DNA from 4 places in the Streptomyces sp. E11-3 genome. Region 2 is predicted to be linked to each of the others. Evidence: riboswitches for the same ligand, from Rfam matches in the RefSeq annotation. Region 2 holds a riboswitch; each other region holds the start of a gene.
The links. A riboswitch is a leader RNA that binds a small molecule or an ion and turns the genes downstream of it on or off. The one in region 2 is predicted to bind cobalamin.
Positions count from the first base shown of each region.

Region 1: another riboswitch for cobalamin. It lies ahead of U9R90_RS11115 (ribonucleoside-diphosphate reductase subunit alpha); the one in region 2 lies ahead of U9R90_RS01280 (ABC transporter substrate-binding protein).
Region 3: another riboswitch for cobalamin. It lies ahead of U9R90_RS23825 (cobalamin biosynthesis protein); the one in region 2 lies ahead of U9R90_RS01280 (ABC transporter substrate-binding protein).
Region 4: another riboswitch for cobalamin. It lies ahead of U9R90_RS00525 (acyl-CoA thioesterase); the one in region 2 lies ahead of U9R90_RS01280 (ABC transporter substrate-binding protein).

Region 1 covers NZ_JAZGRL010000001.1:2,481,570-2,484,770, reverse strand. The annotation lists gene U9R90_RS11115 (ribonucleoside-diphosphate reductase subunit alpha) at 1-1,238, opposite strand, end outside; cobalamin riboswitch at 1,378-1,519, opposite strand; gene U9R90_RS11110 (GNAT family N-acetyltransferase) at 1,665-2,177, opposite strand; gene U9R90_RS11105 (CstA-like transporter-associated (seleno)protein) at 2,255-2,461, opposite strand; gene U9R90_RS11100 (carbon starvation CstA family protein) at 2,458-3,201, opposite strand, start outside.
Region 2 covers NZ_JAZGRL010000001.1:290,605-293,805, forward strand. The annotation lists gene U9R90_RS01275 (FecCD family ABC transporter permease) at 1-729, opposite strand, end outside; gene U9R90_RS01280 (ABC transporter substrate-binding protein) at 752-1,876, opposite strand; cobalamin riboswitch at 2,046-2,406, opposite strand; gene U9R90_RS01285 (VCBS repeat-containing protein) at 2,530-3,201, shown strand, end outside.
Region 3 covers NZ_JAZGRL010000002.1:1,079,796-1,082,996, forward strand. The annotation lists gene U9R90_RS23815 (anion permease) at 1-512, shown strand, start outside; gene U9R90_RS23820 (hypothetical protein) at 551-772, shown strand; cobalamin riboswitch at 1,003-1,137, shown strand; gene U9R90_RS23825 (cobalamin biosynthesis protein) at 1,320-2,288, shown strand; partial or broken gene U9R90_RS23830 (cobyric acid synthase) at 2,285-3,201, shown strand, end outside.
Region 4 covers NZ_JAZGRL010000001.1:128,864-132,064, reverse strand. The annotation lists gene U9R90_RS00530 (short-chain fatty acyl-CoA regulator family protein) at 1-1,290, shown strand, start outside; gene U9R90_RS00525 (acyl-CoA thioesterase) at 1,346-1,807, opposite strand; cobalamin riboswitch at 1,951-2,134, opposite strand; partial or broken gene U9R90_RS00520 (IS3 family transposase) at 2,443-3,201, opposite strand, start outside.

The sequences.
Region 1 (3,201 bases), 2.2 Mb from region 2:
TCCTTGAAGGTCATCCAGCCGTTGCCGGTCTGCGCGAGGGTGCGCATCATCCGGCCGTACAGGTCACGCGCCGGGATGGTCTTCTGCGCCAGTCCCTGGGCCTCGGCCTTGCGGTACGCCGCGTCGAACTCGTCGCCCCACAGGTCGACCAGCTCCGGCACATCGGAGGGCGAGAACAGCGACCAGTCGCCGCCCGACTCGACCCGGCGCATGAACTCGTCCGGGATCCAGTGCGCCAGGTTGAGGTTGTGCGTACGCCGCGCCTCCTCACCGGTGTTGTCGCGCAGCTCCAGGAACTCCTCCAGGTCCGCGTGCCAGGTCTCCAGGTAGACACAGGCGGCGCCCTTGCGGCGGCCGCCCTGGTTGACCGCGGCGACCGAGGAGTCGAGGGTGCGCAGGAACGGCACGATGCCGTTGGAGTGGCCGTTGGTGCCGCGGATCAGCGAACCGCGGGAGCGGATACGGGAGTACGGGAGTCCGATGCCGCCCGCGTGCTTGGAGAGCCGCGCCACCTGGTGGTACCGGTCGTAGATCGAGTCGAGCTCGTCCAGCGGCGAGTCCAGCAGGTAGCAGGAGGACATCTGGGGGTGCCGGGTGCCGGAGTTGAACAGGGTCGGCGACGACGGGAGGTAGTCGAGCCTGCTCATCAGGGAGTACAGCGCGGCGACTTCGTCCACGGCCCGGTCGGAGTGGTCCTCGGCGAGGCCTGCGGCCACCCGGAGCATGAAGTGCTGCGGGGTCTCGATGACCTGGCGGGTGACGGGGTGGCGCAGCAGATAGCGGCTGTGCAGCGTCCGCAGTCCGAAGTAGCCGAAGCGGTCGTCGGCGCCGGTGTCGATCAGCGCGTCCAGGCGGGCCGCGTGGGTGCGTACGAATTCGGCCGTACGGTCCGCGATCAGGCCCTCGCGGTGTCCGGTGGCGACCGAGTCGGAGAAGGTGACAACCCCCTGCGAGGCTGCCTCCTTGGCGATGGTGACCGTCAGCAGCCTGGCCGCCAGGCGCGCGTACGCCGGGTCGTCACCGATCAGGCCCGCGGCCGCCTCGGTGGCGAGCGAGCGCAGCTCGGCCTCGTCCGATCCGGCGTGCCGGCCGCGCAGCGCGGCGGCGGCGACCTTGCCCGGGTCGGTGTCGGGGAGGTCGGCGGTGAAGTCGGTCAGGGTCCGCAGCAGTGCGGTGCCCGGGGCGTCTTCGACCCGCTCGGCAACCCTTGAGACAGGATCGGCTGGCGCGATGGTCACGGTGGAGCACTCCCTCGCTCGGCGCGGGGCCCGCGGGGAGCGGCGGGGGAGACGGGCGCGGGCACCCGTGCCGGGCCACCGCGCTCCGCGTCCACCAGCCCATTCCACGAGGCCCGGACGTATCGGCACCCGGACCGGACGGTACGAGTGCGCTGTCGGCAGGACCTCGGACTGAGCGGGTACGCAAAAGCGCACCAGTACACCGTTGCGGGACAGTTCCGGATTTGCACCGGATTCCCCTGCGGCGACAGCGAGCACGAGCATACATGTGGGGTTCGTTGGTTGCGGGACCCCCCACATATTGTGTCGCGGTGTCCCTGCGTAGGGTGGGGCGCGCTAGGCCACGGGCCGCGGTGTCACGGGTTGCCGAGCCACGCCACGGGCCGCGGTGTCACGGGTTGCCGAGCCACGCCACGGGCCGTCGCGCTACCAGGCCAGCGCGTAGGTGAGGAGGCTGACCAGGTCGGGTACGGGCTCCCAGTCGCGGTCCGGTGTCCGTACGAAGCCAAGCCGTTCGTAGATCCGGTGTGCCGAGTGCATCGAGGCCTGAGTGGACAGCACGACGCCGGTGCACTCCGCGGCCCGCGCCCGCTCCAGGCAGGCCCGCACCAACGCCTCGCCCACACCCCGGCCGCGCGCGGCCGGGTCCACGGCGAGCATCCGGAACTCGGCCTCGCCGGTCCTGGCTATCTCCGCCAGGGGAGTCCCGGCCACCGCGAAGGTCACCCCGCCGAGCGGCGCCGCGCCCGTCGGCCCGCCGCTGTCCACGGCGACGAGTACCTCGGCCTTCGCCGCGCGCGAGGCCACGTCGCGCAGCGTGTGCAGATACGGGTCCTCGGCGCCGAAGTCCAGGTGGCCGTCCTGGAGATAGGCCTGTGCGGTGAGCTCGCCCAGTGCTTCGTACTCCTCGGCCCGTGCCGGTCTGATCTGGAAGTCCATGATTCGCAGTGTGCCGTACGGCGCTGACAGCGGGCCGCGGTTTTCCCCAGGGAAACCGGCGGCCCGCTGTCATGGGGTCAGCAGCAGCGGAAGCCCTCGCGGGGATCGCGCCCGTGCCCGTCGGTGCGCCGCCGCTCGAACTCGCCGCGGCACAGCACCGGGGCGTCCGGATGCTCGTGGCGGGCCCGCTCGACATAGCGGTCGTAGGCGTTCTCGCCGGTGAACTCGCGTACGTACCACCACAGTCGGGCCAGTGCCCCGCGTGGCGCGGCGGTCGCGCTCACCGGACCGGCTCCGGCTCGTCGGGGCGCTGCTCGGGGATGCCGCCGCCGGGGCCCAGGCCCGCGGCCGCGAGTTGGGCCTTCTCCTCCGGCGTCGCGATCAGTTCGTCCGGGGCGATGATCTGGGACTCCTCGTACGGGGCCTCCTTGAGCTCCGCCGACTGCGGGTTCCGTATGGCCTTCACACAGACCCGTACGGCGTCGGCGATCACGACGACGATCAGCAGTGCGAACACCGCCGAAAGGGTGCCCTGGACCGTGGTGTTGGTGACGATCGTCTCCAGGTCCGCGAGTTCCTTGCCGCTGAAGTCCCCGGAGTCGATCTTGTCCTGGGTCGCGGAGCGCAGGCTGAAGAAGCCGACGCGCGGGTCGTCCGAGAACACCTTCTGCCAGCTGGCGGTGAGGGTGACGACGGCGTCCCAGGCGAGCGGGACACCCGTCACCCAGGCCCACTTGAGCCGCCCGGACTTGATCAGCATGACCGTGCAGACCGTGAGGGCGACCGCGGCGAGCAGCTGGTTGGAGATACCGAAGATCGGGAAGAGCTGGTTGATCCCGCCGAGCGGGTCATGGACGCCGACCCAGAGGAAGTAGCCCCAGGCCAGCACCACCAGGGCGCTGGTGAGATAGACGCCGGGCAGCCAGCCCACATCGCGGAACTTCCCGAGTACGGGTTCGGTCCTGCCCAGCGCCCTGCCCAGGCCCCGGGGCATCCAGGATGCCTGCCGCGCCTTGCCGACCAA
Region 2 (3,201 bases):
TCGCAGCCCGAGCGTCATCGCGTCCTCGTCGCCCAGGGACAGGACGTTGATCCGCCAGCGCAGTGCGCAGATCAGCGCACCGCCCACCAGGACCGGCACCGCGGCGACCGCGACCTTGCCGTAGGTGGCCGTGGCCAGGCTGCCGAGCAGCCAGAACACGATGGACTGCAACTCGCCGTAGGGGTCGGCGAGATACGTCAGCAGGGACACCAGGGCCGCGAAGAACGCCCCGACGACGATGCCGGACAGGACGATCGTCAGCGGTGGTGCGGGCCCGCGCACCCGGCTGGTCGCGAACACCGCGACCAGGGCGAGCAGTCCGAAGCCGAACGAGCCGAGCACCAGCGCGGCCGAGCCCAGGCCGAGCACGATCGCGAGGGCCCCGCCGAAGGACGCCCCGGAGGACACCCCGAGGATTTGCGGGCTGACGATCGGGTTGCCGAAGACGGCCTGGAGCGCCGCGCCGCAGACCGCGAGCCCCGCCCCGACCAGCATGGCGAGGAGCACGCGTGGCAGCCGCACCTGGAGTACGGCGGCCTCCTCGGTGTCCGTCCAGGTCCGCTCGATCGGCAGCAGCTGCCCGAGGAGTATCCGTACGACCTGGTCGAAGCCGACGGTGTAGCGGCCCACGGCGAGGGCCACGATGCCGACGAGCAGCACCGCGACCGGCAGTCCGATCAGGGCCGAGCGCTGGCGTCGGCGTCCGACAGCCGGTCCGGTGGCGGGCACGTGGCCGCGCTCCTGTGTCCGCTCAGCGGCCGAAGTCGGCATAGTCCCGGGAGGCGGAGTTGGTCCGCAGGTGGAGGATGGTGTCCAGCTGGGCGCCGGTGGGCTCGGCGCCGTACAGGAACGTGTACTGGGAGGTGACCTCGGCCCGCAGCCCGGGTGCCCCGGTGTCGTGCACCAGACCGGCGAGCCACTGCCACATCAGCGGTGACTCCTGGCTGGGCGGATCCCATCGGTAGCCGCCCAGCGGCACCTTGTAGACCCGGCGCTCGCGCACCGCCCGCAGCGTGGCCAGCGCGGGGTCGTCGTACAGGTCCTTGGGGGTCGCCGGGCCGAAGTTGCCGAGCAGCACGATGTCGGGGTTCCACTTCAGCAGTTGCTCGACGTCGATGGTGGCCTGCTGCTCCTTGACCTTCGCGGCGGGATTGCGGCCTCCGACCAGTTCGGTGACGAAGTGGTTGTACGAGGCTCCGCCGCCGACCTGCAGTCCGTCGGCGGCTCCGCGGAGATACAGCACGGACGGCTTGGCGCCGCTTCGGCGGGGCAGTTCGGCGCGTAGCTGCTTCAGCCTCCCGCGTATCGAGCGGTTGATGCGATCGGCGCGGTCCCGCTTGCCGAGCAGTTCGCCGTAGAGCGTGACGGCGGATTCGAGGTCTGCCTGTGTCCCGTAGGTGAGCCGGGCGACCTTCAGGCCTGCCTTGCGCAGCGGTTCGACGATGCCGGGGCCCCGGTCGCCCCACTGGATCACCACATCCGGGTTCAGGGCGAGCACGCTTTCCACGTTGGGGGCGAACTCAGCGCCCGCCACATCGGTGGGGACCTTCAGCAGCTCCGGATAGGCCTGGCCGAGGAAGCTGCCCTCGATCGCGGTGCGGGATGCGGCGTTCATCCCGGCCAGCACCTCGGGGCCGCCGTTCACGGCGACCACCATGGACGCGGCGGGCAGCGGGATGGTCACCACCCGGCGTGCGGGGCGCGGCAGTTCGACGGTCTTGCCGGTCAGGTCGGTGGCGGTGAGTCCCTTGCCGGTGTCCGCCGGTTCGGCACGTCCACAGGCGGTGGCGATGAAGGGCAGGGTGGCCGCGGCGAGCGCGCCTCCCAGCAGTCGGCGACGCGAAACATGCTCACTCGGCACGGCGCGTACGGGCATCCGGGTTCCTCTCACGTCCGGGGCGCGCCAGGGGACGGCACCCGGGACGGCGGCGCACCCCGGCCGCGGCCTTGAGGGCCACGAGCAGCGCACGCCGAGCACCCGAACGCGGCTGCCGCCCAACTCGTCGCGGCAGACCGCATGCACGCCTCCTGGGGTCCACGCCCCGTGGATGGTGTCCGCGACAGGCCAGTGTCCTGACTCCCGGATCGTCACTCACCCCGACCTTCCAGCCGAGGGCCTGTCGTCACACTCCCGCCGTCCGCCCGAAGGGCGGGCCGCGCGGCGTCTGGTGCGTGCGATCGCAAGGCGCCGAAGAGCCCTCGTAGCGGAGCTACGAGGGCTCTTCGGCAACGCCGCGAGCGCGCGTGCCAGACGCCGCGGGGCAGACGGGAGTGTGACGACAGGCCCTCAGGCCGTGGTCGTCGGTGGGGTCTGCTCCCCGGTCACAGTGGCGGGACCGTGCCGGATTCTCACCGGCTTCCTGGTTCCCGTCGCGTTGGTCGACGGCTCACAGTAGCCAACCCGGTCGGACCAGGGAAGTCGTCCGAGGCGGCGCACCGGGGCGCGGGCCGTTGGCCGGGGTGGGCGGCGGGTGCGCGGGCGGCGGTCGGGCTCTGGTGGTACGGACTCGGGTTGTACGGTCGGGGGCCATGAAGCGACGTACCGCCCCTGCCGCCCTGGTGACCACCGGCGTGGTCACTGCCGCGCTGCTGCTCGGTGCGTGCGGCGACACCGGCGGCCGGGACGCGAAGCAGCTCCCGAGCCCGTCGCCGACGCCTTCCGGCAGCCCCGGCGAGCTGCGCCAGGGGCCCGAGCGGCCACCGGCCGGAAAGGCCTCGGCCAAGCCACGTACCGGCGATCTCAACGGCGACGGATTCGACGATCTGGCCGTGCAGGGCGCGGGCCACATCGCCGTGGTGTACGGCTCGGCGGACGGGCCACGGGTGCGGACGCGGGCCACGGTGCGCATGCCCGACACCAAGGACCCCAGCGGCATACCGCCTGCGATCCGCCTGGAGCGGGCCGACCTCGACCACGACGGGTTCACCGATCTCCTCGCCACGCTCACCGATGGGCGCCAGTACGCGCTGTGGGGCGGGGCGCGTGGGGTCAGCGGGCCCCGGCTGCTCGACACCGGGTACAGCGTGGTGTCGGGGAAGGAGACCAGCCACTGGACGGCGGGCGCGGTGGGCGACGTCGACGGGGACGGCAGCGGCGACGTCTTCCAGTTCGGTGCCGAGAAGGGGCCCGCGGGGACCGTCCACTACGGGCCCTTCGACCGCCGCACAGGGGAGCCCGCCAGGCGCCAGCCCCTGGAAGCG
Region 3 (3,201 bases), on a different contig from region 2:
TGTCCTCGTCGAACCTCGGCTTCTCGCTGTCGACCACACACTCCTGCTCCGGCGCCGTGATGGGCGCGGGCCTCGGCCGCAAGGGCGGTGTGGTCCGCTGGTCGACCGCGACCCGGATGTTCGTGGCCTGGGGTCTGACCCTGCCGGCCGCCGGTCTGGTCGCCGCGCTGGCGGAGTTCGTCGCCCGGCAGGGTGACTGGGGCGTCGCCGTCGTCGTCGCCTTCCTGATCGGTTCCTGTGCCGCGATCTGGTTTATCTCGCGCCGCCAGGTCATCGACCACACCAACGTCAACGAGGTCGACGAGAACGCCCCCGCCGCCTCCGCTTCCGCCTCGGGCGAGGCCGAGCCCGCGGGTGTCGTGACCAACGCGATCGCGGCGGTCGTCCCGCCGCCGACCGCCGCGGCCGAAGCCGCGGAGGCGGCCGCAGAGACGGCCGACGAGGCCCTGACCACCATCCCGGCCCAGGCCGCGGCGGCGTCGGACGCCGACACGCGACCCGCCCGGGTCTGATGAGCACGGCTTCGAGCCCGAGTTAAGGAAACAGCAGCATGGACATCGACTGGGAAGCCCTCGGCTCCGTCTTCGGCGTCAGCCTCGTGGCGACCGTCGGCCTGGTGGCCCTCTTCACCCTGGGCATGATCGGCCTCTCCAAGCAGGAGGAGGCCGCCGAGCAGGGCGGCTCCGCGACCCTGGCACGTACAGGCGCGTACGCCTGCTTCGCCGCCTGCACCGCGGCGGTGGCGTACGGCATCTTCATGATCGTTTCCTGACGGGAACCATGATCGCCTCCTGACGGGGGCAGCGCACTCCGCGAGCGGCGCCTCGCGACCTTCACCACGGTCGCCGGGCGCCGCTTCCGTGCGCTCCCTCAATGCTTCGGCGCGACCCCGCGAGGCCACCTCGAAGTGGTCCTCGTAACACAGTCCCTGTGCAGGTCAACGACGAGTTGACGGGCGTTCGGGGACCGTGGTGGACTGCCGGAGCCATATACGGCGGCAGGAGAGGAAGCCGGTGCGAATCCGGCGCGGTCCCGCCACTGTCACCGGGGAGCTCTCCCCCAACACCGGAAGTCACGGTCCGCGGCTGCGGATTGGAAGGCCGGGGGAGCTGCGCGTATCCGGGAGCCAGGAGACTCACGTCGCCGTTTTCCGTCGAACCAGGGCGCGGACCCTGAGTGAGGACAAAGCGCGATGCCGGGCTGCCCGTCACACATCTTGTTGAGTACCAGTCTGTTGAGTACCAGCCTGTTGAGTACCCGTGCGTGGGGTACTCACCGCACTCCAGAGGTCCTTCGAGGCGTATCGGCCGGCTGACCCCGTGCGTGCCGATCGTGTTCTCGCGTACGGCGCCACCGCGGGCCTGCTCGGCGATCTGCTGCTCGGCGATCCGCGCCGCGGCCATCCGGTCGCCGCGTTCGGCCGTGCGGCGGGCTCCGTCGAGCGCCTGCTGTGGCGTGACCACCGCGGCTGGGGTGCCCTGCACACCACGGTGTGCGCTGGTGGTGCCCTGGGCGCCGCCGCGCTGGCTTCGCGCGCCCTGCGCCACTCCCCCGCCGCTTCTGTCGCGCTGACCGCCGCCACGACGTGGGCCGTCCTGGGCGGTACGTCCTTGGGGCGTGAGGCGCGGGCCGTCGGCTCCGCGCTGGAGGCCGGGGACCTCGACGTCGCCCGGGAGCGGCTGCCGCACCTGTGCGGGCGCGATCCGCAGGCGCTGGACGGTCCCGGTATCGCGCGGGCCGTCGTCGAGTCGGTCGCCGAGAACACCTCGGACGCCGTGGTCGGCGCGCTGGTGTGGGGTGCCGTCGGCGGCGTGCCTGGCCTGGTCGGATTCCGGGCCGTGAACACCCTGGACGCGATGGTGGGCCACAAGTCGGCGAAGTACCGGCGCTACGGGTGGGCTTCGGCCCGCCTCGACGACGTGGCCGGATGGCCGGGTGCCCGCCTGACCGCCGCCCTCGGAGTCGTCGCGGGCGGCGACCCGCGCGGCGCGCTGCGCGCCTGGCGGGCCGACGCGAGCAAGCACCCGAGCCCCAACGCGGGCCCGGTGGAGGCCTCGTTCGCCGGGGCGCTGGGCGTGCGGCTCGGCGGAACACTGTCCTACGGCGGACGGGTCGAGCACCGACCGGTACTCAACACCGAGGGCCGGACGATCGAGGTCGGGGACATCGAGCGGGCCGTACGGCTGTCGCGGCGGGTCGGCGCGCTGGCGCTGGGCGCGTCCGTAGCCGGGCGGCTCGGGGCGGCGGCGCTGCGCCGCCGTACGCGACGACGGGGAGGGGCATCGTGACGCCGACACCGCGGACAGGTCGTGGGGGCGGGCTGCTGGTCGCCGGGACCACGTCGGACGCCGGGAAGAGCGTGGTCACCGCGGGCATCTGCCGCTGGCTGGCGCGCAAGGGCGTGTCCGTCGCGCCCTTCAAGGCGCAGAACATGTCGCTGAACTCGTTCGTCACACGCGAGGGCGCCGAGATCGGCCGCGCCCAGGCGATGCAGGCACAGGCCGCCCGTGTCGAGCCCACCGCGCTGATGAACCCGGTGCTGCTCAAGCCCGGCAGCGACCGCTCCAGCCAGGTCGTCCTGATGGGCAAGCCGGTGGGCGAGATGAGCGCGCGCGGGTTCTTCGGGGGGTCTGGGGGGTCGTCCCCCGGGTGAGGGCTGCACGGGGGCCGTCAGGAAGCCCTGCTCGGCACGGTGGTGGAGTGCCTGGAGGAGCTGCGGAGCTCGTACGACGCGGTGATCTGTGAGGGCGCGGGCAGTCCCGCCGAGATCAATCTGCGGCGTACCGACATCGTGAACATGGGGATCGCGCGGGCGGCCCGGTTCCCGGTGGTGGTGGTCGGGGACATCGACCGCGGTGGCGTCTTCGCGTCCTTCTTCGGTACGACGGCGCTGCTCAGCGGCACCGACCAGGAGCTGGTCGCCGGGTATCTGGTCAACAAGTTCCGCGGCGATGTGTCCCTGCTCGAACCGGGCCTGGAGATGCTGCGCCAGCTCACCGGGCGGCGGACGTACGGTGTGCTGCCGTTCGCGCACGGGCTCGGCATCGACGAGGAGGACGGGCTGCGGGTCTCGCTGCGCGGCGCCGTGCGCGAGTCGGTGGTCGCTCCGCCGGTCGGCGACGAGGTGCTGCGGGTCGCCGTGTGCGCCGTACCGCTGATGTCGAACTTCACCGATGTGGACGCGCTGGCCGCCGAACCCGG
Region 4 (3,201 bases), 160 kb from region 2:
CACGACTCCCGGCCGCTGACCGTACCGGTCCTGCTGCGGCTGACGGAGGCGTTCGGCGTGGACGCCGCCTTCTTCGCCGAACGCGACACCAGCCGCCTCATGGCCGACCTGCGCGAGGCCCTGGCCGACGAGGTGGCCGCCGGCCGCGTCTGTGCCTCCGACCTGTCGGAACTCGCCTCCCGACTGCCCACCGTCGGGGATGTGCTGCTGCGGCTGAGCCGAAGCAACCAGGAGCTGGGCGAGCGGCTCGCCGAGGCGGCCGACGGCCGCGCCGCGACCGCCGGCACGGCTGCGCCCCGCACGCCGCACGAGGAGATCCGCGAGTTCTTCTACCGCCGACAGAACTACCTGCACGACGCCGACACCGCCGCCGAGGAACTGGCGTCCGCCGTCGGGATCCGGCCCGGCGAGGTCCTGCGGGCCCTGACCGCCCGACTCGCCGACCGGCATGGCGTACGCGTCACGGCCGACGGGGACAGTCCGCACCACTACGACCCGCATGCCCGCACCCTGCACCTTTCACCGCGCCTGCGCCCAGGCCAGCAAGCCTTCCGCATGGCCACTCAGCTGGCCCTGGTGGAGTACGGCGACGAACTCTCCCGGCACGCCTCCGAGGACTACCAAGAGGGCTCCACCACCTGGAAGCTGGCCAGGATCGGTGTCGCCAACTACTTCGCCGCCGCGTTGATCCTCCCCTACCGCGACTTCCACACCGCCGCTGAGGAGGTGCGCTACGACATCGAGCGCCTCACCGACCGCTTCGGCCTCGGCTACGAGACCGTCTGCCACCGCCTGAGCACCCTCCAGCGGCCCCGCCTGCGCGGGGTGCCCTTCTCCTTCGTCCGCGTCGACCGTGCGGGCAACATGTCCAAGCGCCAGTCGGCGACCGGGTTCCACTTCTCCCGGGCCGGCGGGACCTGCCCGCTGTGGAACGTCTACGAAGCCTTTGCCGCCCCCGGCCGCATCCATGTTCAGATCGCTGCCATGCCCGACGGACGGCGGTACCTGTGGACCGCCCGCGCCGTCACCCGCAGCCGCGGCGGCTGGGGCGAGCCCGGCAAGAACTTCGCCATCGGGCTCGGCTGCGAGATCCGGCACGCCTCACGGCTCGTCTACTCCGACGGACTCGATCTGGACAACGCCTCTGCCGCCACCCCGATCGGCATGGGCTGCCGCGTCTGCGAACGCCTTGACTGCCCGCAGCGCGCCGTGCCGCCGCTCGGTCAGCGGCTCGCCATCGACGAGAACAGCAGCACGTTCGTGCCTTATCCCGTCGCACCCGCGCCCTGAACCGGCAGCGGGTGTGCGGCGGGCGCGCTTGTTGCTGGAGTGCCCCCGCCTCGTCTCACGCCCGCCCTGTTGGGCCGCGGCGTGTGCTTTCGGCTTCCCTCGTGCCGAGGGCCGGGACCGGGCGTGGTCGGCTCTCGGCGTCGATGGCGACGAATGTCAGCTGAGCGGTGGCGACGTTGGTGGCGGGTCCGGAGGCGTTCCACCGCTCGGCGGTGACGCGGACGCCGACGTCCATCGAGGTACGTCCGGCCCGCTCCAGCTCCGCGTGCACGGTGAGCAGATCACCGGCCCTCACCGGGGCGAGGAAGGTCATGCGGTTGACCGAGACGGTCACCGACGGGCCGTCCGCGTGGCGTCCGGCGGCGGCTGCCGCGGCGTCGTCGATCAGTTTCATGATGATGCCGCCGTGGATGGTGCCGTAGAGGTTGGTGTCGTGCTCGCTCATGATGTGGGCGAGGGTCACGCACGAGTCAGCCGGGGCCTTGTGGGCGGGGCCTACGGGCAGTCGAGTGTCCATGGTCACGGAACTCTCCTTCGCGAGTTCTCGACGACCTCGATGGCCGGATGCACGCGAAGGACGGGGCGGTCCACATCGCCCCTGCCGCCGCCGACCCGCCCTCGATGTCCGGTGTGGCCGCACCCATGGTGGGGCGCGGGCAGTGGCAGGTCTTCGGACTCACGGGCGCACCTGACCTTCGTCAGGCGCCTACTGGCCGTCGCTTCCCAAAAGCCTGAGCTTCCAGTGCGAATGACGGCGGTCGTTCCCGCTCACCGCTGCGGGGCAGTCCCGGACTCCCACCGGGTTCCCTCTTACGACGCTCCGCCTGGCGGGCGGGGCGAACCAGCCGCACCGGCAGCGTACGACAGTACGCGTGCGGGCTTAGAGGCTGTTGCCATTCCGAGTCTGATGACTGCGTTTTCGCTGGTCAGGGGTAGGGGTGGCGTCTGGGTGGGAGTGATGTCTCGTCGTTTCGTCGCTCCTATGGAGGTTACGGATGCTGTCGGTGGCCGGACTGCTGGAACAGCACGAGCTCGTACGGCCGCACTTACCCGATCAGTCTGGAGACCATGGTCCTCGTGTCGATTATTCGTACAGTTGAGACACGTCCATCGCTATGACGGGACTGCTGCGTGATCAGGTGACAGCGGGTTTTATGCAGCGTGTGCTGCGGGTGGGGTCATGATGGTCTCGTACTCGATGGGGGTCAATCGGGCCAGGCGTCTCTGGCGTCGGCGGCGGTGGTAGGTGCGTTCGATCCAGGTCACGATCGCGATCCGCAATTCCTGTCGGGTGGCCCAGACTTGGCGGTCCAGGACGTTCCTCTGCAGCAGCGCGAAGAAGCTCTCCATGGCCGCGTTGTCGCCTGCCGCACCGACCCGGCCCATCGAGCCGACCAGGCCGTTCCGGGCGAGAACGGACACGAATTTTCGGGACCGAAATTGCGATCCGCGGTCCGAATGCACAATGCAACCTTCCACATGGCCGCGGCGGGCGACGGCGGACTGCAGCGCCATCACCGCGAGGTGGGACTTCATCCTCGAGTCGATGGAATAGCCCACGATCCGACCCGAGAACACGTCCTTGACCGCGCACAGGTAGAGCTTGCCCTCGCCTGTGGAGTGCTCGGTGATGTCGGTCAGCCACAACCGGTTCGGCGCATCGGCGGTGAAGTTCCGCCGCACCTTGTCGTCGTGGACCGGCGGACCGGCCTTGGCGTTCTTGCCACTGCCCTTTCGCTTGCCGAAGGCGCTCCACCAGCCGTTGTCCCGACAGATCCGCCAGGCGGTCCGCTCGGCCATCGTCTCGCCAGGCAGCGCGGGCCTCATCGAGGAGGAAACGGTGGCCGAATTCCGGGTCGTCGCGGTGCGCGTCGAACAACGCGTTGGCCCGGTATGCCTCGGCCAGTTCGG